3 regions of the Bombilactobacillus sp. ESL1097 genome follow, and region 1 is predicted to be linked to each of the others. Evidence: predicted binding sites of a transcription regulator. Region 1 holds the regulator's gene; each other region holds the start of a gene.

Region 1 (8,025 bases):
ATTGATGATCAACCAGTTCAACAAATCATTGTGATGTTAGCTCCTCCAGATGGTGCGCAGGAGCATTTACAATTATTAGCCAATCTGGCCACTTCATTAATTGATGCCCCAAAGCGCCAAGCACTGGTTGCTAGTCAAAGCGTTCAAGATGTTTATCAAATTTTAACTAATAATTAAAGCGAAAAGGAAGTAAAATTATGGATTTTGTAGCAATTACCTCTTGCCCCGCAGGTTTAGCCCATACCCCTATGGCTGCTAAAGCATTAGAGAAAGCCGCCCAAGAACTGCAGCTTTCAGCCAAGGTTGAACAACAAGGAGCTATGGGTCTCAAAAATGAAATCACGGAACAAGAAGCTCAAAGTGCGAAGTTCTTGTTAATTGGTTCTGACCAAAAAATTGAAAAAATGGATCGTTTTAAGGGGATTCCCACCGTTCGCGTGGATATCAATATGTGCATTAAAAAACCGAAGGCAGTAATTAACAAAGTGATGAAAGCAGTGGCTCAGAAAAAAGCTTAGTGACGCTTCAGAGGTGAAAATTATGAAAAAGTTATTATCACAGTGGAAAGGCTACTTAATGTCGGGGATTTCTTACATGTTACCCGTAGTTATTGGTGGTTCGCTAGTCGTGGCTGTGCCTAAATTAATTGGTTTATTATTTGGCATTACAAGTTTTGATCATTATAAAACGGGTTTTTGGTTTTACATGGGTCAAATTGAGGCTGTTGGTTGGATTGGTGTCGGCTTAGTTAATCTTGTCTTGGCGGGTTATATTGCTTATGCCATTGGTGATAAGCCAGCTTTAGCTGCCGGTTTTATTGGTGGTTCCTTAGCTTCTAGCTCCAACATGGGATTTTTAGGAGCATTGGTTGCTGGTTTTGCAGCAGGTTATACTGCTAAATGGTGCCATGACAAGATCCATGTCAGTGCTAAATATGAATCCATTATGCCATTAGTAGTAGTACCACTTTTATCGACCATGGTCGTGGCGTTATTAATGGGTGTCTTATTGAAGCAACCATTGGCTTGGATTAATAGTTCTTTAGTCGCTTGGATTAAAGCAATGAGTAACAGCGGGGTCAGCGCGATGACTCTAGCGATCATTATGGGAGCGATGATTGGATCTGATTTAGGTGGTCCAATTAATAAAGCGGCTTGGATGGCTGGTAATGTGCTATTGGCAGAAAAAGTTTATACTCCGGCAATGATTGTAAATATTGCTATTGCTGGTATTCCCTTAGGCTATGCGTTTGCTACTTTGTTTTATAAAAAACGTTTTTCTAATGAATTATTGGATGCTGGACGTAGTGATTGGTTCATGGGTTTTATTGGTATTACTGAAGGGGCCATTCCGTTTACGTTAGTTAGTCCGTTAAAATTGATTCCCATTAATATGCTTGCTGGAGCAGTGGGCCCCGCACTTGCGATTTTATTAGGTGCTCAAGCTAAGATTCCACCAGTTGGTGGTATTTATGGTGCAGTAACAGTAACTAACTGGTGGGCATATCTAATTGGACTCTTTGCTTGTGCTTTGATTATTGGAATATTGGCGCCGTTAGCCGTTGATTTTAACCAAAATGATACGCCAGATGTTGATGGTGAAGCAGACGAAGAAGATATTGAGATTGAATTTGAATAAAAATATGGGAGTAAATAATATATGGTAACGGCACATTTTGTTAATCATACTCATTGGGATCGCGAATGGTATTTTACAACTCAAGATGCTCAGGTTCTCAGTGATCAATTATTCGGTGAGGTTTTAACAGAGTTAGAGCAACATCCAGAGGCTAACTTTACTTTCGATGGGCAATTATCGATTGTGGAGGAATATTTAACGATTCATCCAGAAGATCGACAGAGAATTAAGCAATTGGTTTCGCGCAAGCAATTATTTATTGGTCCTTGGTATACCCAAACAGACGCGTTAATACCAGATAGTGAATCCATTATTCGTAATTTAGTGATTGGCATTATCGGCAGTCGCCAACTCTTTGGGCAGGCCATGATGATTGGCTATTTACCGGATACCTTTGGTTTTAATGCACAATTACCGATGCTATTAAATCAAGTCGGCATTCAAGATTTTATATGTTGGCGGGGTACTAATTTTGCTCGACAAGTCGATTCAGTTTACTTTAAGTGGCAGGGCTTGGGAAATAACCAAGTTTATGCAGCTAACTTTCCCTTAGGTTATTATACGGGGCAAATTGATTTAAATTCGAAGCAGCATTTACAAGAGTTTGTCGAGCAAAGATTAGACCCAGGGATTGACCTAGAAGCTAAACATGGTCATAATGATCCCGTTTTAATTCCTTCGGGGATTGATCAGATGAATATTATTCATAATATTTCCCAGGTAATTCAACAATTAAATCAATATAGTAAACACCAAATAGTGTTGAGCAGTTATCCCCAATTTATGCAACAATTGCGCCACCAAGATTTGCCTCAGTATCAAGGCGAATTACGTTATCCTACCTATTCACGGGTGCATCGGACGATTGGGTCAGTGCGCTCGCAGCTTAAACGTCAAAATTTCAAGTTAGAACAACAAATTTTACGCCGAGTTGAACCGATGCTGGTTATTGCCCAAGCTTGTGGAATCAAAGTGTCCAACGGATTAGTTTTAAAACTTTGGAAAAAGTTATTAAAGTGTCAACCGCATGATACATTAGGCGGTAGTATCACGGATAATGTTGCTGTTGATGTTCAGCAACGTTTCAAAGAAGGTTTCGAAATCGCTGCCGGAATTGAAAATTATATTAAGAAGCGCTTAGCACAACGTTTAAATCTGGATAGTAATCAATTGTTACTATTTAATACTTCACCACGGGTATTTGATGGTTATCAAGAAGTAGAATTTTTAACGACTAATAAAAAAGTGAAATTTGCTGAGCAATATCAGGCTGTTCTAGTTCGTGCAACTTATGTCCCTAAGCGTGAGCACATTATGCAACAAACCGCCAAAGGTTTTGAATTTAAAGATGAACCGGGCTATTATCGATTGACAGTTCGGTTAAAGATGCACTACGAGGGATTAGGCTATCAGGTGGTTTCTTATCAAGTAGCTCCAACGGAGCTAGCAACTTTAGAAGATAGTTCATCTGTGTCCATTAACAATCAAAAGTGGCAAGTTCAATACACAGGAACAAGCTTTACTGCTCAAACGCAAGGTCACGTTTATCCACAGCTGTTAGAAATTTTAGATTCGGGTAATGATGGTGATACGTATGATTATTCGCCTTTACCGCAGGAACAAGAAGTCAGCTTGCCGTTAACTGGACAATGTCAAGTGCAGACTGCTCCTAATTTACAAACTATGACGGTTCAAGGTACTTGGCAGTTACCTAAATCTTTAGCTGAAAGGCAAAAGGACCATCCGCAATTAATTGACGTGAACTTCAAAATTATTTTAAGTTTAGCAACAAGTTCTTCGGTGTTAGATGGTCAATTAATTATTGACAACCAAGCTTTAGATCATCGCTTGAGATTAAAGATTAACACGGGTATCAAAAGTTCACAGGCGTGGGCGCAAATTCAAGGCGGTTTTCGAACCACTACTAATTTGCCTATTGCGGATAATTGGCAAGACGAGTTTGTTGAAAAACCGGTCAATCTTTACAACTTTGATAAAGTTGTGGGCATGTATGAGCCCAAGCAAGGTTTGTTTTTGTTAAGTGGCGGCATGAAAGAATACGAATTATTGAATCAAAGCTTTGCCGTCACTTTACTAGCCACTACGGGTCAATTAGGAAAACCCAATTTATTGTGGCGTCCCGGGCGAGCTTCGGGCGACACTACTAGTGTCGGTCATCAGATGACGCCAACACCACTAGCTGAAGAAATCGGCTTAAATCATTTTGCGTTTGGATTAGTGGCAGTTGCGGACTTAGACGAGAATCAGTTAGCACGGACTGCTGAAAATTGGTTGGCCCCCAATGTTAATTACCAGTTACAAAAACTGAATTTATTTGTCAATCGGTTAGACAATAAAATTTGGGATGTTGAATTTGATAAATCATTACCTCAGTTACCACGCCAAGCGACTTTCTTACGGTTGGATCCGGATGTAACGATTACGGCTCTCTACTGTGCTTATACAATTCAGAATGCGATTGTGGTTAGATTGAGTAATCAAGCGAATAAAACGGTTGCTTTAACGGAATTCTTAGCGGCGGGTTTTCAACGAACCAATGCGTTAGAAGAAGTTCAGTCTTTACAAGCAGACGCGCAACAACTGGCACCGTATGAGATGGCAACTTTTATCAAAATTAATGGTTAATTTTCAAGGTAATAACTTTGTGATTTTATTTACTTGACATTGTGATATTAAAAGGTAGATACTGAAAGTATCAATTATACTTGTTCACAAGGGGATATTAACCATGACAAAATACAAAATACCAAATGCTACTATTAAGCGCTTACCGTTGTATCATCGTTACTTTCAATTTTTAAATGATTCCAATACTAAAAAGATTTCCTCAACAGAATTAGCTAAAGCTGTTCAAGTGGATAGTGCGACGATTCGGCGTGATTTTTCTTACTTTGGTTCTTTAGGTAAGCGGGGTTACGGCTACGAAGTTGAACCAATGCTGGAATTTTTTAAAAAGTTACTTAACCAAAGTCAAACGACGAAAGTAGCGTTGGTCGGAGTAGGTAACTTAGGTAGTGCATTATTAAACTATAATTTTTCACAGACGAACAATATTAAGATTACAGCCGCTTTTGATCAGAATCCGGAATTAATCGGTCAAACTGTCAATGGTGTGCAAGTTTATGATGTCGATTCTTTAGAACAACGTTTAGCAGATGAACAGATTGATGTTGTGATTTTGTCAGTACCAGTCATCAGTGCACAAAAGGTCGCTGATGAACTGGTAGCAGCCAACGTCAAGGGCATTTTGAACTTTACGCCGTTAAGATTGGCAACTCCTAATTCTGTGCGCGTACACAATGTTGATTTAGCGAATGAATTACAAACATTAATTTATTTCTTAGATAACTATAGTTAAACTAAATGTTTAACTTTTGATTCACCGTTTAGCTTGTAAGGCGAGAATTTTGCGGTAAGTTAGTAGTAATTTTGGTTGATTACGGCTGCTTTTATTAGGAGGTATTAGATGGAACCATTGTTTTTACAACCCGCTTTCCAAAAAAAAATTTGGGGTGGGCGTAAGCTACAAGAACGTTTTGGTTATCGCATACCTGATGGTCAAGTGGGAGAATGTTGGGCCATCTCTGCTCATCCTCATGGTTTATCAACTGTTAAAAATGGACCTTTTGCTGGGCAAGATTTAGCCCAACTATGGCAAAAACAACCAGAGCTGTTTGGTTACCCGCAAGGAAAAGTTTTCCCTTTATTGACTAAGATTTTAGATGCGGAAGCTAGTTTATCAGTTCAGGTGCATCCAGATAATGCTTATGCCAAAGCACATGAAGGTGAGCTAGGCAAAACGGAGTGTTGGTATATTATTGATGCCCAGCCTGGTGCCTATTTGATTTATGGACATAATGCGCAAACTAAGGCAGAATTACAAGCACTGATTGACTCGGGAGACTGGGAACATTTGCTCAAAAAAATGCCAGTCAAAACAGGAGATTTTGTTTTTGTGCCTAGTGGGTGTGTTCATGCGTTAAATCAAGGAATTATTGCCTTAGAAACACAACAAAGTAGTGATACTACTTATCGTTTGTATGATTATGATCGTATTGAACAAGCTACCGGTCAAAAACGCCAACTGCATTTAAAACAGGCTCTAGATACGATTACTGTTCCTTTCCAAACACCAAAACTTAATCAAGCGGTCCAGCAATTTGGTGCTAGTTCCATCACCACTTATGTGAAACCACCTGTTTCGCCATACTTTGCAGTGTGGGGCTTACAAGTGCAAAATGATGCTTTAAGTTTGCAACATCAGTTGGGTGCTTACACCTTATGTTCCGTGATTTCCGGAACGGGACAGCTAGTGATTGCTGGGAAAACCTACGAGTTACAGTTAGGTGATCACTTTATTATTCCGGCGCCAATTACTGCTTGGCAATTTCAAGGGGAAAATCTTCAAATAATTGCTTCCGAAGCAATTGACAAGGTCGATTAATATTCAAAAAAGAGTCGGGACAAAAAGTTTTGAGAAGTTAAACACAGATTTTTGACTTTTGAAGTCACTATCAGCGGAGAAGGTTTGTTTGATTTACGAAATTTTTTTGTTCCGACTTTTTAATACTTAATATGAGGTTGTGACAAAAGCAATTTAGCTGCTAGTTACAACCTCATTTTTAAATATTTAATTTAATATTTTTTGTAATACCGCATTTTAACTGCTTTTGACTTATCGGCAAATTATGCTAGTAATATACCTATCTAAATTAGATTGTGCTAAAATTTAAAACTGTATTAATTTAAGTCGAAAGAGGATTTATTGTGCATAATCTAACTGTCAAACGCTTTATGTATTTTTTACTGCAAGTACTTTTAGTGTGTTTAATTGCTTACGGATTTTATTTTGAATTTCAACTAGCTTTAACCGGTAGTTTGACACACGGCTATCATGAGATGTTCTGGGAAATTAAGAATAATCCTGTCGTCACGCGAATCAACTGGTTTTGCCTAGTAGTTATTATAACGATGCTAATTGCGCTGTTAGGTGATTATTGGTGGGGAATATCCCTGAGCGTCATTATTTTTAGTATTATTTTATATGTGGACTTTAATAAAATTATTTCACGTTCTGAACCATTGTTACCTAATGATTTAAACATGGCTGGTCAAGCTGGTGGTTTAATTAAAATGGTCAGTTGGCAATCATTATTACTTTTAGCCATTGGCATTGTATTACTACTTGTAGCGGCCTACCTGTTACACAAAGTTACCAAAGGCTTGTGGTTAAAAAATCATCGGGTGCTGTGGCCGTTGAGAATTGGCTTTTTGGTGTTAGCAATAATAGCTTTAAGCTTGTTCTCACAAGCAGGAAATACGCGCTCTTTTGCTTCTAAACAATTGGCGAAGCATAATATTACTAATGTTGATCGTTCACAATTGGCCAATTATCGTAATCGGGGTACTTTAATTGGTTTTGTCTTTAATGCCCATTCTACGCCAATGATTAAGCCTGCTAATTATAGCGCGGCGACTATGAAGCAAATTACTAAACGTTATCAAAAAGGTTTGGTTAAAGCCAATCAAGGGAAAAAAGTTGGGAAAGTTAACATTATTTATATTTTAAATGAATCTTTAACCAATCCTTTACGGACACAGAAATGGTATCCCCTTGTTGGCAATAAAAATCCGATGCCTTATATTTCTAAGATGATTACGAATCCAACGGTCCAACAAGCTGGGGGCTATATGGTGTCTCCTGGTTTTGGTGGGGGTACGGCTAATATTGAATTTGAAGCCAATACAGGTTTCTCCAATTACTTTTTAAACAATACGCCCTATCAGGATATTTTACCTAATAAAAAATATTTTCCGAGTGTCATGCATTATTTAAATGATGCTGGCTATAATTCACAGGCCTACCATCCTTATGCCGGCACTATGTATCGTAGAAATCAAGCTTATCCAGCGATCGGTATCCATAAATTCCAAGATCAATCGAAATTACAGCATTTAAAGAAGTCACCACATGGTTTGTATGATACAGATGCCTCCGCCTATCCGAACTTTTATGCACAACAAAAAAAGTCTAGTCGCCAATTTAGTTTGATGTTGACGATGCAAAACCATATGCCTTATCAAGCAGAAATAGGTCCCAAAAGTTCTTATCAACTCCAGAATAAAGTAGCCGGAGATGCTGATAAGACTAAAAAATTAGAAGCTTATCTTCAAGAAGTTCACGATTCGGATCAAGCGTTTAAGCAATTAGTGCAACATTATCAACACGCTAAGCAAAAAACGTTAATTGTCATGTATGGCGATCATTATCCTGGTGATGGTATTTATGATGATCTCTTCAATCAGAATACCTTGTATTCTCATGCAACGCCGTTTGTGATGGCGGCTAATTTTCCTTTACAGACG
Region 2 (8,025 bases), on a different contig from region 1:
TTTAGCATCTTGGGTCTGATCATACCAAATTCTAATGGTATCAATTCGATTTTTTTCTCTTTGATAAATAGTTTGATTTTTTTCCTTTAACAAATTCTGGTCTGTTTGATTTAAGCGTGACGTTGTTACTTGATTAGCGTAATAAGATCCGTCATAATAACGTGCAATTTGTTGCTGATTATCTACTCGCAAAGTTAATAACTGCTGCACTCGCGTCAGTTTTTGCCGCGTGGTCGGATGTAAGGTCAAATGCCCCAATGGACTGTTAGCTAAATTGGTCGTAAAATTTAACCGACGCGTATTAACCCGCGTAACTAAAGCCGACTGTTGGCGATCTTGATATTGTGAATCAATAAAATGCTGGGTACTAACATTAAAGTAGCCGTTGCCCAATTCCAACAAAAAGCTCACAACGCCAATGATCACCATCGCCCAGCTAGTCAATTCTAAATTATGCAATAATGATTGTTTATTAATTTTCATAAAAACTAATCTTTCTTAAATTAAGATAATTAATGAGGTGCTCTTGTGAAAAGAAATATGAAAAAAAAAGGTTGTTTAGTTACCCTAATTTTAATGATAGTTATACTAATTCCTACTTATTATAACCGGAAATTAATCATTAATGCCACCAGTAACTGGTTATCTAGTCAAACTATTCCTTTTCAACTCGTCGTGAATCCTAAAACTATCAATCACAGTCAGCATCCTACCAGTCTAACGCTCGACGAAGTCAACGATCAAGACTATCAACACCAACTCAAAAATGCTAATCATATTGTAAAACTTTTTAATCGTAAACAACAATCTTGTGGCTTCTTATCTAAACAACAAAACCGCCAATTACGCCAGTGGGTTACACAAAAGCCGCACCGCTATTTATATAGTGTGACGCCACTGGTCCTCGGTCAAAACCGGCACGGTCATTATGTAACAGTCAGTGTCAATCGCTACGATGATACTCACCAGATTCATAGTTACCGTTACCGCGTTTATTATCACCAGCAAAAGCCACAACAAGCTCGTTTTTTAGGTAATTTTAGTAGTAATAAACCACCCAAATTTATCACTTGGACAACTCGCGTCGGTATTTCTGGTATTTCTAAGGTTCCAAATTTTATTGATAAAATTAATTCCACCATGTTAAATTCTGGCGTAGCCGCCAAACCAACCACAACTGTGAAACAGTATCAGCAGTTAGCTCAAAATATCGGATTAAGTCAAACTAGTGCTCCTGGCTTAAAAAATTATATTAATCGTGGCGGTGCTGATCAAAAAAATAGTGCCATTACCGCTTATGAATTTAGTGATGTTCCACGTGAAACAAGATTTTATATTACGCAATACAACAATCACCAGCACTACCATTACACCTTGATTTTTAATCGTAATACTAACGCCTTTACTCAGTTTCTCAATGGTATCCAATCAGCAGCTCAAAAAAATTAGAATTACTGGCTGTTTCACATGAAACAATTATTCAAATTAAAAAAAGTCTTTCCTTGATTAATCAGCAGATTAACCAGGAAAGACTTATTTAATTCCAGTAATTAAATAATCATTACCAAATGTTTTTTAAAACAATCGTTTCATTCCGTTTAGGGCCGACAGAAACACTAATTAGCTGCAACCCTGTTAGTTCTTGCACTCGCTTTAAATAATTCTTAGCGGCCAACGGCCATTTATCTAAATCTATTTGCCCTCGTAAATCTTGGGACCATCCGGGCAATTCTTCGTAGATTGGCTGGCACTGCGCAATTTGCTGTAAACTGGCTGGATATTCATCAATTGTCGAACCATCAGGCAAACGATATCCAACACAAATTTTAACAGTTTTCAAACCACTTAAAACATCAATACAATTTAAGGCTAAGTCCGTGACTCCCGCAACTCGTTTTGCATGCCGTAACACCACCGTATCTAACCAACCAATTCGACGGGGCCGCTGCGTCACCACTCCATATTCATGTCCAGCCTCGCGGATAAAGTTCCCTGTTTGATCAGTTAATTCTGTTGGAAACGGGCCGTCACCTACACGCGAAGTATAGGCTTTAGCGACCCCAACCACATGCTGAATCTTAGTGGGACCTACACCAATACCCACAGTATAACCACCCACAGGATTTGAAGAAGTAACATATGGATAAGTACCATGGTCAATATCGAGCATGATGCCCTGCGCACCTTCAAATAAGACATTAGCGCCTTGCTCAATTTGTTCATTTAACATTTTTGAAGTATCAATCACATACGGTTTTAATTGTTGTCCGTAATCATAATATGAAGCAAAAATATCATCAAAAGACAAAGCTTGCCCTTGATAAACTTGAGTAAATTCTTTATTTTTCAAATCTAAGTTTTGGCGTAACTTGGCAGCAAAAGTATCTTTTTCTAATAAATCAATCATCCGAATGCCAATCCGAGCAGCTTTATCCATATAAGCTGGACCAATTCCACGATTAGTGGTGCCAATTTTGTTGGCACCTTTACTCTTTTCCTGTAATTCATCCATGCGGATGTGATACGGTAAAATAATTTGGGCCCGATTAGAAATATAAAAATGTTCAAAGCTGACATGTTGCTGCTTAAGTCGGGCAATTTCTTCAACCAAGGATTTGGGATTAATCACGACTCCGTTACCAATCATTGTCACTTTATCAGGATACAAAATACCGGAGGGCACTAAGCGCATTTTATAAGCAGTTTGCTCAACTTCCACCGTATGCCCAGCATTATCACCACCTTGATACCGTGCAATCACTTGACTATCGTGACTAAGAAAATCAGTAATTTTACCTTTTCCTTCGTCGCCCCATTGCATTCCAACTACTACAACACCTGTCATAAATGTCATCCCTTTTTACTAAATTCGGTCCAGTAATATTCTATCAATTACGAACATTAATAGCAATGATCAATCTATTAATTCGTCTTTAGTAAAAAATGTATTTAAATATTCCCAAGTTAAGACCGATAATTGTTGATAAGACAAACTTTGACTAGACGTTTTAGTATCCGGTAAATCTTCAAAAACTGCTAAAGTTAACGTTTGCTTATCTAGTGCCTGACAATAAGCTAATTGATCTAACATTTGATCGCGTTGGCGAAAACGAACCATATTTTGCTGTTGCACTAACCTTTGCAAGGCACTTTCCACAAAATCAGCTCCAAATTGCCATTGATCATCTAAAACAGGTTGCACTAAAGTTTTGTGCTGGCGCTGATAATTAAAATATAGAATCAGCATTTGTAAATAATCGCAATTCGGAGAAACAAAATCAATATCCTGCAGGTTAATTAAAGCATAGCCACCAAAACAGCCCAAATGATCTAATAATTTCATGACCAAAAATTGCTGATCTAGTTGCATAATTTGTCCAGCAAAAAATACATCCGCACTTTTGGAACAGTACAACAAAATTAATTGTTGCTGTTGCTGGTAGCGTTGTAAGATTGGCCTTAGTTCCGGATTATTTTTCACCAAAACCGAAGGTGTGTGTTGTAAATGCTGCGTTTGAAACATTGTACTGGCTAATTGTAACTGGGCGCCGACAAATTCCAAGGCAACAACGTGCTCTAAATCAACGGTTAAATTTTGCCCAATTTTAGCAAAATTAAAGGAATCTAGTAGTTGCAAGTGCAATTGTTGTTGCCGAAAGTCCTGTAACTTCACTTGCAAATAACGATTAGAACCTGCCAAAATTACCAAAATAGCTTGTTGCTGACGCTGCAAAAAGTCCAATAATTGCTGAATCAAATTATTTGCAGCAAACTGCGGCACTGCCAGTTCTTTTGCCCAATGTATCTTATTAGTAGCCGTTAAATCAATCCGCCGTTTCAGCCGCTTTAAATCCAATCCTTCCGTGGTTATAGACGCAATGCCACTAATCTTTAATAAGACATAACCATCAAGTAAGCCATAATCATTATAGGTATGCACAATGACCCACTTATGATCTAACGCGGTGACAAAACCAGTATAAATGTCACCCGTTTGGCGAATAAACAGATCGACAATTTGCTGATTTTGTTGTGCTTGTTGCAGTTGTTGTACTTTACTCATGAATTAACCTTCTGTCAGTGGTGAAATTGCAGCAAACTTATTATATGATTTCACAAATAATAACTTCACTGTACCACGCGGACCGGAGCGATTTTTGCCAATGATCACTTCCACTTCACCAGCGTTAGTATCATCACTAGCTTCGCTACCTTCCTCGTCATCAGCACCATCGTTATAATAATCATCACGATACAGGAAGGCGACCACATCCGCATCTTGTTCAATGGAACCAGATTCACGAATATCTGATAAAACCGGTCGCTTATCTTGTCGTTGCTCTACCCCCCGTGATAGTTGTGATAAAGCAATAACTGGTACATGTAATTCTTTCGCTAGTTTTTTTAATTGTCGTGAAATCGTCGAAACTTCTTGCTGCCGATTCTCTTGACCAGTTCCTTCAATTAGCTGTAAATAATCAATAATAATTAAACCAATATTTCCCGTCTCTTTAACCAAGCGGCGACACTTAGCTCGAATTTCTGCCATCTTAATTCCTGGAGTATCGTCAATATAAATATCGGTTTTGGACAAAATACCCATGGCCACAATTAAATTTTGCCATTCGTCATCGTTCAAAGTTCCGGTGCGCAAATGATTTGCATCAATGCTCCCTTGAGCACATAATAATCGGCTAGCTAATTGGTCAGCTCCCATTTCCAAACTAAAAATGGCCACCGTTTGCTGACTATGAACTGCCACATTTTCCGCGACGTTGAGTGCAAAAGCCGTTTTGCCGACGCCAGGACGGGCAGCCAAAATAGTTAATTCATCAGCATGTAAACCAGCAGTCATACTATCTAATTCACTGTATCCGGTAGCTAACCCCGTCACTTGTGAATCTTCTTGAGCTAACTGGTCAATATTTTCAATCGTATCATTTAAAACATCGGCTAATTTTTTAAAGCCGTTATTATTCTGGCTTTCGCCGACTTCCATAATAGCTCGCTCGGCATTGTCCAAGACGTTCGCCACATCAGTATCTTGCTCATCAAAACTTTGGGCCACAATATCAGTTGCCGTATTAATCAACTGCCGTAATACGGCTTTATCAGCCACAATTTTGGCATAATAAACAATATTGGCGGCGGTGGGGACGGTTGTTGCCAAATCCCCTAAATAATTAACGCCGCCAATATCTGCTAACTGATTTTTAGCTTCAAGTTGATTTTTAACAGTCACGACATCAATTGCCTGGTCTGCTTCATTTAATTCCAACATGACAGCAAAAATTAACTGATGCGCATGATAATAGAAAGACTCAGTCGTCAAATATTCAGCCGCATCAACAATTTTTTCTGGACGTAATAGAATCGATCCTAGGACTGATTGTTCAGCCTCTTTATTATTAGGTGGAATTCTCTGCATTGTTGTATCGTTCATGAATTAACCTCATATCTAGTTACAATTTTACCACGGATAATATAGGGATAATATATGTTTTAAAATATTCAAAATAACATTAAATACCATCGAAAGTAAACAAAAAAACCTTTCCTAGTTACCAACGTTTAAATTAACTAACTAGAAAAGGTTTTATCATTTAAATTATAAACTAGTGTTTACAGATGCATCATTTGTGCAAACAGTGGCACTGCAATATTATCAACAATACCAATGATAACAACCGAAACAGCGGCCATCGCACCTTGAACAGAACCTAATTTCAAGGCAAAAGCAGAACCAACGGTATGTCCAGCAGTACCCATACCTAAACCAGCACCGATGGGGTCGCTTTCCAATCTGAACCACTTAACTAACCATTTACCTAAAGCATAAATGATAACGGCGTTCAGGATACATGCCATCGCAGTAACAGCAGTGTTGCCACCAATAGCTGTTGACAATGGTAAAGCAATCGCAGTCGTAGCTGATTGACTCATCATGGAAGCTGTGCCGACCCGACTGAGTCCCAAGAGTTTGGAAATTCCCAAAATAACAAATAAGGAAATAAAGGTACCAATTAACAAACTCAATAAAATAACTAGCCAATTCTTCTTAAACACATCATTACGTTTATAAAGCGGAATTGCAAAAGCAATTGTGGCAGGTGTTAAGAACCAGAAGATTAGATCCCCACCAGGCTTATAGAATTTCGTATAAGCTGCTGCAGTCGTCATTCCCATGCCTTTTCCTAACAAGAAAATTAGAAAAATTCCCAAAACCATCGCTACAAACAACGGTTGAAATAAGAAAAAGCCATGAGTCAAATTAAATAAGTATTGCCCAATTTCAAAAACTCCCAATGAAAGTAAGATACCAAATAAGGGATTCGATAATAACTCTGCCATCATTTGTTCTCTCCTCCTACTTGTTCTTGTGTATCTGTATCAGTATGTTTGATCTTTTTACTGATCCATAATAACAATCTTGTTGTATAAGCCGTTACTACCAACAAAACGATTGTTGATAAAATAATGACGATAACTAATTGGACACCTTCATTTGCCATAATGTTCAAATTAGCAGCTAGAGAAATTCCGGATGGTACAAACAAAAAGGCAATTAAACCAATCATGGCACTTCCAAAGGAATCAACCCACTCTAATTTGATAATATGACAAGTCAATAATAAATATAACAAAATCAAGCCAATAACCGGCGTTGGTACAGGGAATGATTTTGGCATCATATTAGAAATCCACTGTGATACAAACAAAATTGCTGCATAAATTAACATTTGAATCAATAATGGTGCAGCTTTTGGCTTCTTATCTTCTGGTTTCATTTTCACATCACCTATTCTTAAAATTTATCGCACTTATTGTCTAAGAGACCTAAACAATAAATTGGTTCCATCATCACTTTCTTTCTCCCAAAATCGATAAAATTTTAGTTTAATCAAAACTAAAAACTATCTACATATGGTTTATAACGTTTTCACGAATTTGTCAAGTATTTCACAAGATAATTGCTTCACAATCTGCAAGCCCTTACATCTTTGAGCTATTAAAAAAACTAGAATTCACAAGAACCTAGTTTCTTTATAATTTTTCTCAAAAAATTCTGCAACTAATACTGTAATTTACATTACAACAATAATATTACTTTTCACTGACATGCACCCGTATGGAAGCTTCAATCCCTGGATACAATTTCACTGGTACATTCATATAACCTAAAACTTTAATCGGCTCGGCCAATTCAATTTTGCGCTTATCAATTTCAATTTGGTACTGTTGTTTTAAAGCTTGCGCAATTTGTTTACTGGGAATTGACCCAAATAACCGACCATCACTGCCGGCTTTCGATTGTAGTTCAACCACCGTTTCATCTTTTTCTAAAACGGTCTTAATCATTTGAGCACTAGCTTGTTCTTCATCTTTTTCTCGTTGTTCAGCTTGCTTTTTACCATTCAATTCACTGATGGCCTTAGCAGTGGCGACTTGAGCTTTACCGTTTTTAATTAAGAAGTTGCGCGCGTAGCCATCAGCGACTTCTTTGACTTCGCCACGTCGACCCTTACCGCGAACATCTTGTGTGAAAATTACACGCATCTTTTCATGCCTCCTAGTTATTGTCTGCTTGCTTAGGTTTATCTTCTACTTTTTGTTGGATAATTGCAATCAATTCTTTCTTAGCCTGAGCAATTGTATAATCAGCTAATTGCGTTGCCGCATTGGATAAATGACCGCCACCACCCATTTCTTCCATAATGACTTGCACATTAAAGTCACCTAAGCTTCGCGCTGAAATTGCTACTTTGGCATCGGACCTTTTGGTAATCACAAATGAAGCATCAATTTTTGATAAGGTCAATAAAGTATCGGCTGCCTGTGCCGCAATCACGGAATCATAAACTTGATCTTCTTCACCCGTGCAAATGGCAATTTGTGGCGTCACCATTTGTACGGTATCAATTAAATGGTTCCTTTGGATATAGGATGACACATTTTCTTTCAGTAAATTTTGCATTTTCGTGCTGTCAGCCCCTACTGAGCGTAAATAACTGGCCGCATCAAACG
Region 3 (8,025 bases), 400 kb from region 1:
TACCTTCGGCGCCAATAAACAGTTATCACCGATCATCACGGGCGCAATATCTAGAATCGTACAATCATAATTACACAAAAAGTTATCACCAACGTGAATATTATAACCAAAATCACAGCGAAAATTTGGTTGAATGTACGGATTAGTCCCCACTGAGCCCAACAGTTGCCGAATCACCTGATCTTTTTGTTGCGTAGCTTGATCATCCAATTCATTTAACATTTTACATAAGCGCCGTGCCCTGGTTTCATCGGCCGCCAATTCTGGGTCAAAAATATAATACGGTTTTCCAGCTAAAAATTTTTCTTTTTCTGTCTGTGCCATCAAATAATCTCCTCAATCAAAAAACGAGCGGGTAAATCCAGGCCTCATAGCACCGCTAAGCTTGAATTTTCCATCTCGTTTTTATGGTTTTATTCAATTAATTTTATTTTAAAAATTTAGGATTAGCAGTAACATGAAAAGCATCTGCCAAATCATGCAATTGGGCATCAGTAATTTCTTGTTTAATTTGACCGCCCTGCGCACCAATTTGTGAGTAAATCGTAGCTGCTTTTTCAACCGTTTCAATTAAACCAAAAGCTTCATCTAATGTCGTACCCGTACCAAAAATCCCGTGGTGGGGCCACATAACTACCCGAAAGTCCTGCATCTTGGCAGCTGTGGCTTGCCCAATTTCATTCGTCCCTGGTGTCATGTAAGGAATGACTCCCACACCTTCAGGGAACACAACTAATGATTCTGCCTGCATCTTCCATAACAACAAAGAAATGCTCTTTTCATCCAATTCGTGCGTAAAAGACAACGCAATCAAATTCGTTGGATGACAGTGCATCACCACGCGGTGGTTAGGATCAACTTTCAACCGTTCAATATGTGACATTAAATGACTCGGAAATTCAGAAGTTGGGGCCGCACCATCTTCATAACCCCATAATAAATCAGCATGTTGCCCATCAGCAGTGATTTTAACCAAACCTAAATCAAGGTTAGGTTGATGAATAACATTCCGGAAATAACGCCCCGTAGCCGTTACCAAAAAGTAACTCCCTACTAACGCACTAGCATCAAAACCCAGGTCAATAGTCCGCTTAACTACAGCAACATCATCAAATGGCGCCACATCTTCAGCCGTCAAACGTAAGGACACATTACCACCATTACGCTCATCCCAGCCTTCTTGATAAGAGGCTTGTGTTATTTCACAAACTTTTTGTACATATTTAGAATCACCAAAACTTGTCATGCTTACAATTCTCCCTTATTAAGTCCATTAATATTTTTAAAAATGCCAAAATTTACGCTGAACCACGAATAAACAATCGAGTCATTGTGATGACTTAATTGTTTATTCCGAGTTAAAACTCAGTTATTGAGTATCATTCAGTTTTATCTTAGCGCTTAAATTGAACGTCTTTTTCATATTGCCGAATTTCTTTGAGCCAATCCATCCCGACTGGAACATTATTCCGCAAACAAAATTCATCCCAAACTGCACCAAATGGATAAGATTTTAATTCTTCAGTTTCTACTAAGCGTTGCGTAAAGTCATAGTGCAACTCGTCTTCTTTTAATTGAGCTAAAGGTGCCAACATTGCTTGTAATAAAGCCTTTTGGGTTGCCCGGGCACCAATGACCCAAGCAGAAACCCGATTAATCGTAGCATCAAAGAAGTCTAAACCAATATTCGTCTTATCTAATTCGTTATCCCGAACTAGCGAGCGAGTAATCCGTTGCAAAGCTTCATCAAAGATGACTACGTGGTCACTATCCCAACGAACTGGACGCGAAACATGTAACATCAAGCCGCGACCAAATGGCAAAAAGGCAGAAAACTTGTCGGAAACATCTTCAGTTGGATGCCAGTGACCTGCATCAATCGTCCATAATTTGTTACGAGTAATCGCATAGTTGTTGTAGAACAAATGAGAACCTACCGTGTAAGACTCAATACCTGTACCAAATAATTTACCTTCAAAGGATTCAATCGTATTCTTTTCATCATATTTGTCTTTAATAATTTCGTCTAAGGACTCAATCATCCGCAAACGCGGTGTCGCTTTATCAATTGGATTATCTTTAAAACCATCAGGCATCCAGAAATTATTAATTGATTGTTGACCCAATTCTTGACCAAAGTAATTTGAAATTTTCCGTGATTGTTTCCCTACTTGAATCCAAAAATCACGAATATCTTTTTCTGGACTAGCTAAGGTAAAATTATTTTTGACTTTGGGATGAGAGAAGAAAGTAGGGTTCATATCCAAACCAATTTTTTCTTCCTTAGCCCAATCAACCCAATACTTAAAGTCTTCTGGACCAATTTCATCAAAGTCTTTTTTGCGATCTGTGACCGCATATAAAGTATGCAGCTGCACTTTATGATGACCAGGAATTAATGATAATGCTTCATGTAAATCACCCGTTAATTCATCAGGCGTTGTAGCAATCCCCGGATAATCACCGCTGACGCCAATGCCACCGGTTAATTCTTGTTCCGGATTCACAAAGCCATGAATGTCGTCACCTTGCCAACAATGCACAGATAATTTAACTTTTTTCAATTGTTCCATGGCAGCTTCTGTATCTACGCCAATTTCAGCATACCGTTCCTTGGCGGTTTGATAAGCATTTTCAACAGTTTCAGATTTAGTCATAATCACACATCTCCTTAAAAATTTAATTCAAATGAAAAACCTCATGTAAGTCAGTCGTCACTGGACTTTGATCCGGATTCGTATCCATAATCGGTTCCATATATGCCCACCACTTTTTGCAGGCATCAGACTCGGAAATCTGATTATATTTATCAAGGTCATCAACTTCTAAATAAGCAAACAAATTGCCCGTGGCTTTATCCAGAAAAATTGAGTAATTATGCGCACCAGCAGCTTTCAAAGCTTGGCGCATTTCCGGAAACAAATTATTGTGTCTCTTTTCATACTCAGCATATTGATCTGGATAAACATGCATTAATTGTCCCAAACGGACTGTCACTTTTGGTCACTTCCTTTTTATCTAAATTTGCTACGCCAAGTTTTTAAATGTTCTTGCATATCTTGTTGCGGTTGATATTGCTTTAAATCAAAGGAATCAGCTATGATCCGCCGTGCCAAATAAACATTTAAAATATCACCTTGCGCAATCATCTGCACAATCAAATTGCCAATGGCCGTGGCTTCAGTGGGGCCAGCAAACACATTCACACCAGCAATATTAGCTGTTAACTGGTTCATTAAAGCTACATTGGCACCACCACCAACAATATTCAACGTGTCAATTTGATAACCTAAAATTTGGCCCAAAATATCTAATTCATTAGCGTAATACAGTGACAAATTCGAATAAGCAGCCATCGCAATTTCACCAGGAGTTTGCGGGACTTTTTGGTGCGTTTCACGACAGTAAGCTTGAATTTCTGGAATCATCGCTGGTGGATTTTGAAAGCGCTGATCATTGACATCAATATATTGTTGAAATGGCGTTTCTTGTTGTGCTAACTGAGCTAATTGCGCAAAACTATATTGATCATGTAATTCTTTTTTAATATTTTGCACAATCCACAAGCCCATAATATTTTTCAAAAACCGATACGTGCCATACGCACCCCATTCATTGGTGTAGTTGTGTTTAAATGCTAACTGGCCGTTCTCTGGAACATTTAATTCGGCTCCAATCAAAGACCAGGTTCCTGAGCTCAAGTAAGCCCAACGTTGCCCGAGTCCGGGAGTTCCTACGACGGCCGAGGCCGTATCATGAGTCGCTACCGTAATTACTTGAGCTCGGGGTAAATCGTAATCGGGGAATTTATCCGTTTGTAATTCACCCAGCATGGTCCCAGGGTCAACTAACTTAGGAAATTGATCGGCACTGACATTAACCTTTTGCAACAAATGTTCATCAAACAAACCTTCGCGTAAACTTAACATTTGCGTCGTGGATGCATTAGTAACTTCCGTTACTGCTTGGCCCGTTAGCACATAACCCAAGTAATCGGGAATCATTAAAATTTTGTCGGTGTGTGCTAATAAATCTTTGTCTTCTTCAAACAATTGGTATAACGTGTTAAAGTCTAAAAATTGAATCCCGGTTTTCTGATAAATATATTCTTTGGATAAATCAGAGGTTAAATCGTGAATCGCATTTTTAGTCCGCGCATCCCGATAAGAAACCGGATCTTTCAAACGTTGACCATCTGAACCGACCAAAACGTAATCAACAGCCCACGTATCAATTCCCACTGTTACTTCCGCATAACCAGCTTGTTTGACTTTTTGCAGTCCCAGTAAAATTTCTTGAATAATATGATCAATGTCCCAACAATCAGCACCATTTTTGGAGGTAAATCCATTGGTAAAACGGTGCATTTCTTTCAATTGCAATTGGCCATCAATTAATTGACCCAGCATCAAACGCCCACTGGAAGCGCCAATATCAATTGCTACATAAGTTTTACTCACTAACTGCACCTTCTATTCTTCTTTGGTACCATAACGTTCCAAAGTGATTTCATCTAAAGATTTACCTTGAGTTTGTGGCGTCCAAATAACACCAATAATCAAAGATACTAACAGCAAAATAATCATGACCGTCCCAGCAACCTTAAAACCAAGATCTGCTAAAATCATTGGGAAAATGATCGACCAAATCCCAGAGCTACCACGGACAATAAAGAACATAAACCCTTGGGAGCCAGCACGATACTTTGTAGGAAACAGCTCCACTGCCCATAAAGCATACCAAGCTTGGGCACCAATTCCGGCAGATAGTCCCCAAATAATTACAAAAGCAATTAAAGCGGCCCAGCCGAAGCCAATATAAGTTAAAATTACCCAAGAAATAACAGCCATTAAAGCCCCTACAAAGAAGAAGCCCCGGGGATTAAGCCGATCGCCAAATAAGGCAAAACCGAAGTAACCAGATAAAGCGGTACATAACCACAAAACTGCTTGTAAAATATTTGCCTGCAAGGTATTTAAGCCACCGACAGTTTCATATACAAATGGCATAAAGAAGCCCATCGCCCCCGCAACTAAATTCCAGAGAGCATAAACACCGCATAAGAAGAGAATACTTTTAATGGAAACCATATTCGAAAATAATTCTTTATATGGATGCGGCTTAATTCCTGATTGCCGTTCTTTTTCCTTTTGTTGCAACCAATCCTGAGATTCCGGTAAGTTTCTTTGCAATAACCACGCAATAAATGCCACAATTGTTAAAAAGACAAATAATAAGCGGTTACCTAATAAACCAAGTGGTGCAAATAATGATGCTGCCACAAAAACTAACGTCGGTCCCATGGACCAGGAAAATTGGGAAATTCCAATATCATGGGCCCGATTTTTTCCATCAGATGTTTCACCAATATACGTCCAAGAAGCAGGAACCCCCGCACCTACAGCCATACCTGTCACTAAAAAACCAATTAGTAACATCGGAAAATTAATAGAAAACACAATTAAAAGTGTTCCGACCATGTAGACCAACATATCATAGGTATAAATCATTTTGCGGCCGTATTTATCAGACAAATGCCCGCCAATGATGGCTCCCAATGCCGAACCAAAAGCATTAGCACTCAATGCCCCTAATAAACCGACGGCAAAGCTACTCAAACCAAAGTGCTTTTGCCACATTGTTAAACCTGCACCGCCCGCAACGATTGAGCCTGAGTCTAAAAAATTGGTTAAGGATACTGCCCACGTTGAAGCGTGCGAACTTTTAGCCATAACTTCAGATCTCCATTCATAATTCTTAATCGTAAACGTTTACTGTATAGATTGTAAGCGTAATCGCTAGACTAGCGCAATGGCATAATTCTTGATAATCAGTATCATATTAATACATTTTTTAATTTAATGATTTTAGATTCTGGAAATCAACCAGGGGCACAGTTCGTAATTTTTATCTATAAAAGCACTTTTTAGATTATTTTTTTGTAAAAATAAAATATTTAAACCATTCATCGCAAAACTTTATGAATAAAATCACAAGTTTTTATTGAAATCGTTTTTTGATAGTGACATAATCATTGTTGAAAAGGGTGAATTTCAAGAAAGGGGTTTTATTAATGAAAATTACTGCCGCTGTTGTCAAAGAACAAGGAGCACCATTTACCTTAGAAGATGACATTGAACTGCACGAAGTTGGTCCGACTGATCTCCAAATTCACATGGTGGCCAGCGGGATTTGCCATTCTGATGAAGCGATTCGCAAAGGCGATGCTTCGGTAGGCTATCCAGCAATTTTAGGTCATGAAGGGGCCGGTATCGTTGAAAAAATTGGTTCCGAAGTGAAAAACTTTCAAGTCGGTGATCATGTTATTTTATCTTTTTACGCTGATGGAACCTGCGATAATTGTTTAAAAGGGGTGCCCACACAGTGTCGTAATTATGGTGATTACAATTTGTCTGGGGTCCGGGCCGATGGTGAAGATCAATTTACTCAGAACGGTCAGCACATCTCTAATATGTTTAATCAATCCTCGTTTACAACGACTACCGTTGTTGACCAACGTAATGCTGTCAAAGTTGATAAAAGTTTAGATTTACGGAAATTAGGACCATTAGGTTGTGGTTATGTAACTGGTTCCGGTACTGTCTTTAATACTTTGCAACCGAAACCTGGTGATACGATCGCTGTCTTTGGTACTGGTGCCGTCGGTCTAGCTGCTATGATGGCCGGACGCATTTCTGGTTGTATTAAAGTTATTGCCGTGGACGTAGTTCCTCAAAGATTGGCCTTAGCCAAAGAATTAGGAGCTACAGATACGATTAATAGTAATGATGAGGATGCCGTGGCTAAAATTCAACAATTAACTAATGGCTATGGCGTTGATTGGACGGTTGACACTACTGGTATTCCTGCAGTAATCAAAAACAGCGTTTTAGCATTAGCTCAAGGCGGAACGTGTGCTGCGATCGCCGTGACACCAAAATTATTAGAAATTTCTACTTGGAATGATCTCTGCGTTGATGATCGCAAAGTCGTTGGTGTCAACATGGGCGATTCCATTCCTCAAGTTGATATTACCCGCTTGATTGAATTTTATAAGTTAGGTTGGTTTGACTTTGATAAAACTGAAAAGTTCTATGATTTCAAGGATATTAATCAAGCCAATGCCGATTCTGTTTCGGGGAAAACGATTAAACCGGTTTTGATTATTGATCCCGACTACCAACCAGATAAATAATCGTCGTTACTCGACAGTAACTTGGGAATTTAAGAGTATTATAAAAGGAAATGTTTGGCTCAATCTTAATCATTGACCAACATTTCCTTTTTGTTCCGTTATTGATTGCTAATCAGCTTGCGAAAGGATTTTATTATGAACGCACAAGTTATCCAAATGCTCCAACAAAAAACCAGTTTAGAACAACAACAAGAAGCAACTCATCATTTTATTGCCGATTTACCACAAAGTGCAGTCGCTACTTCTGTCGATCATCAAGCACTCCTCACTTTAACTAACGATTACTTTTTTAAGTACCATTCTGTCTATATCAGTAAACATAACCGCTTTGCCCCCTACCCTAAACACACGCATAAATTTTTAGAATTAAATTATATGTTAACTGGCAGTTGCTCTGAAGTCGTCGATGGGCAACTAGTCAAATTACATGAAGGTGATATTCTAATGATGAATGTTGGTTGCAGCCACTCTATCAAAGCACTCGGGACCAACGATTTACTCATCAATGTTTTGTTTCGCGACAGTAGTATTACTTTCAATCTATTAAACAGTATTCACAAAAATAATAGTATTACTTATAGTTTTTTATCTGATATTTCTCTTGGCAAGCATCCTACCCGCAATTATATTTTATTTCCGCAAAACCAAGACATCAAAGAAACCATGGACGAAATTATTGAAGAATATTTTCTTGAAAAATCGTACTCGAGTCGGATCATTGAATCTTATTTAGATATTCTTTTAGCCAAAATCCTCCGTCACCATCCTTTGCCGACAGTAAAAACCACCAATCGCCAACAAGATTTAATCATTCAATGCTTAAACGAAAT

Evidence for each region. The regulator Rex, encoded in region 1, represses fermentation and respiration genes when NADH is low (regulators of the CRP and FNR family bind a similar motif). The targets are predictions, from matches to a motif close to TTGTGAANTANTTCACAA.
Region 2: the regulator Rex is predicted to act here: its motif matches at 6,949-6,966, upstream of AC3B6D_RS04300 (CidA/LrgA family protein).
Region 3: the regulator Rex is predicted to act here: its motif matches at 5,979-5,996, upstream of AC3B6D_RS00175 (NAD(P)-dependent alcohol dehydrogenase).

What each region holds. Positions count from the first base shown of each region.
Region 1 is NZ_JBYLUB010000001.1:432,534-440,558, forward strand. It holds gene AC3B6D_RS01980 (PTS sugar transporter subunit IIA) at 1-177, shown strand, start outside; gene AC3B6D_RS01985 (PTS fructose transporter subunit IIB) at 198-518, shown strand; gene AC3B6D_RS01990 (PTS fructose transporter subunit IIC) at 541-1,638, shown strand; gene AC3B6D_RS01995 (glycoside hydrolase family 38 N-terminal domain-containing protein) at 1,660-4,284, shown strand; gene AC3B6D_RS02000 (redox-sensing transcriptional repressor Rex) at 4,388-5,017, shown strand; gene manA (mannose-6-phosphate isomerase, class I) at 5,126-6,103, shown strand; gene AC3B6D_RS02010 (LTA synthase family protein) at 6,427-8,025, shown strand, end outside.
Region 2 is NZ_JBYLUB010000002.1:15,702-23,726, reverse strand. It holds gene AC3B6D_RS04330 (hypothetical protein) at 1-483, opposite strand, end outside; gene AC3B6D_RS04325 (hypothetical protein) at 529-1,449, shown strand; gene AC3B6D_RS04320 (adenylosuccinate synthase) at 1,562-2,845, opposite strand; gene AC3B6D_RS04315 (hypothetical protein) at 2,915-4,063, opposite strand; gene dnaB (replicative DNA helicase) at 4,067-5,443, opposite strand; gene AC3B6D_RS04305 (LrgB family protein) at 5,623-6,351, opposite strand; gene AC3B6D_RS04300 (CidA/LrgA family protein) at 6,351-6,788, opposite strand; gene rplI (50S ribosomal protein L9) at 7,105-7,557, opposite strand; gene AC3B6D_RS04290 (DHH family phosphoesterase) at 7,571-8,025, opposite strand, start outside.
Region 3 is NZ_JBYLUB010000001.1:35,215-43,239, reverse strand. It holds gene AC3B6D_RS00205 (sugar O-acetyltransferase) at 1-324, opposite strand, end outside; gene rhaD (rhamnulose-1-phosphate aldolase) at 428-1,246, opposite strand; gene AC3B6D_RS00195 (L-rhamnose isomerase) at 1,395-2,657, opposite strand; gene rhaM (L-rhamnose mutarotase) at 2,680-2,997, opposite strand; gene rhaB (rhamnulokinase) at 3,015-4,460, opposite strand; gene AC3B6D_RS00180 (MFS transporter) at 4,473-5,732, opposite strand; gene AC3B6D_RS00175 (NAD(P)-dependent alcohol dehydrogenase) at 6,074-7,195, shown strand; gene AC3B6D_RS00170 (helix-turn-helix domain-containing protein) at 7,331-8,025, shown strand, end outside.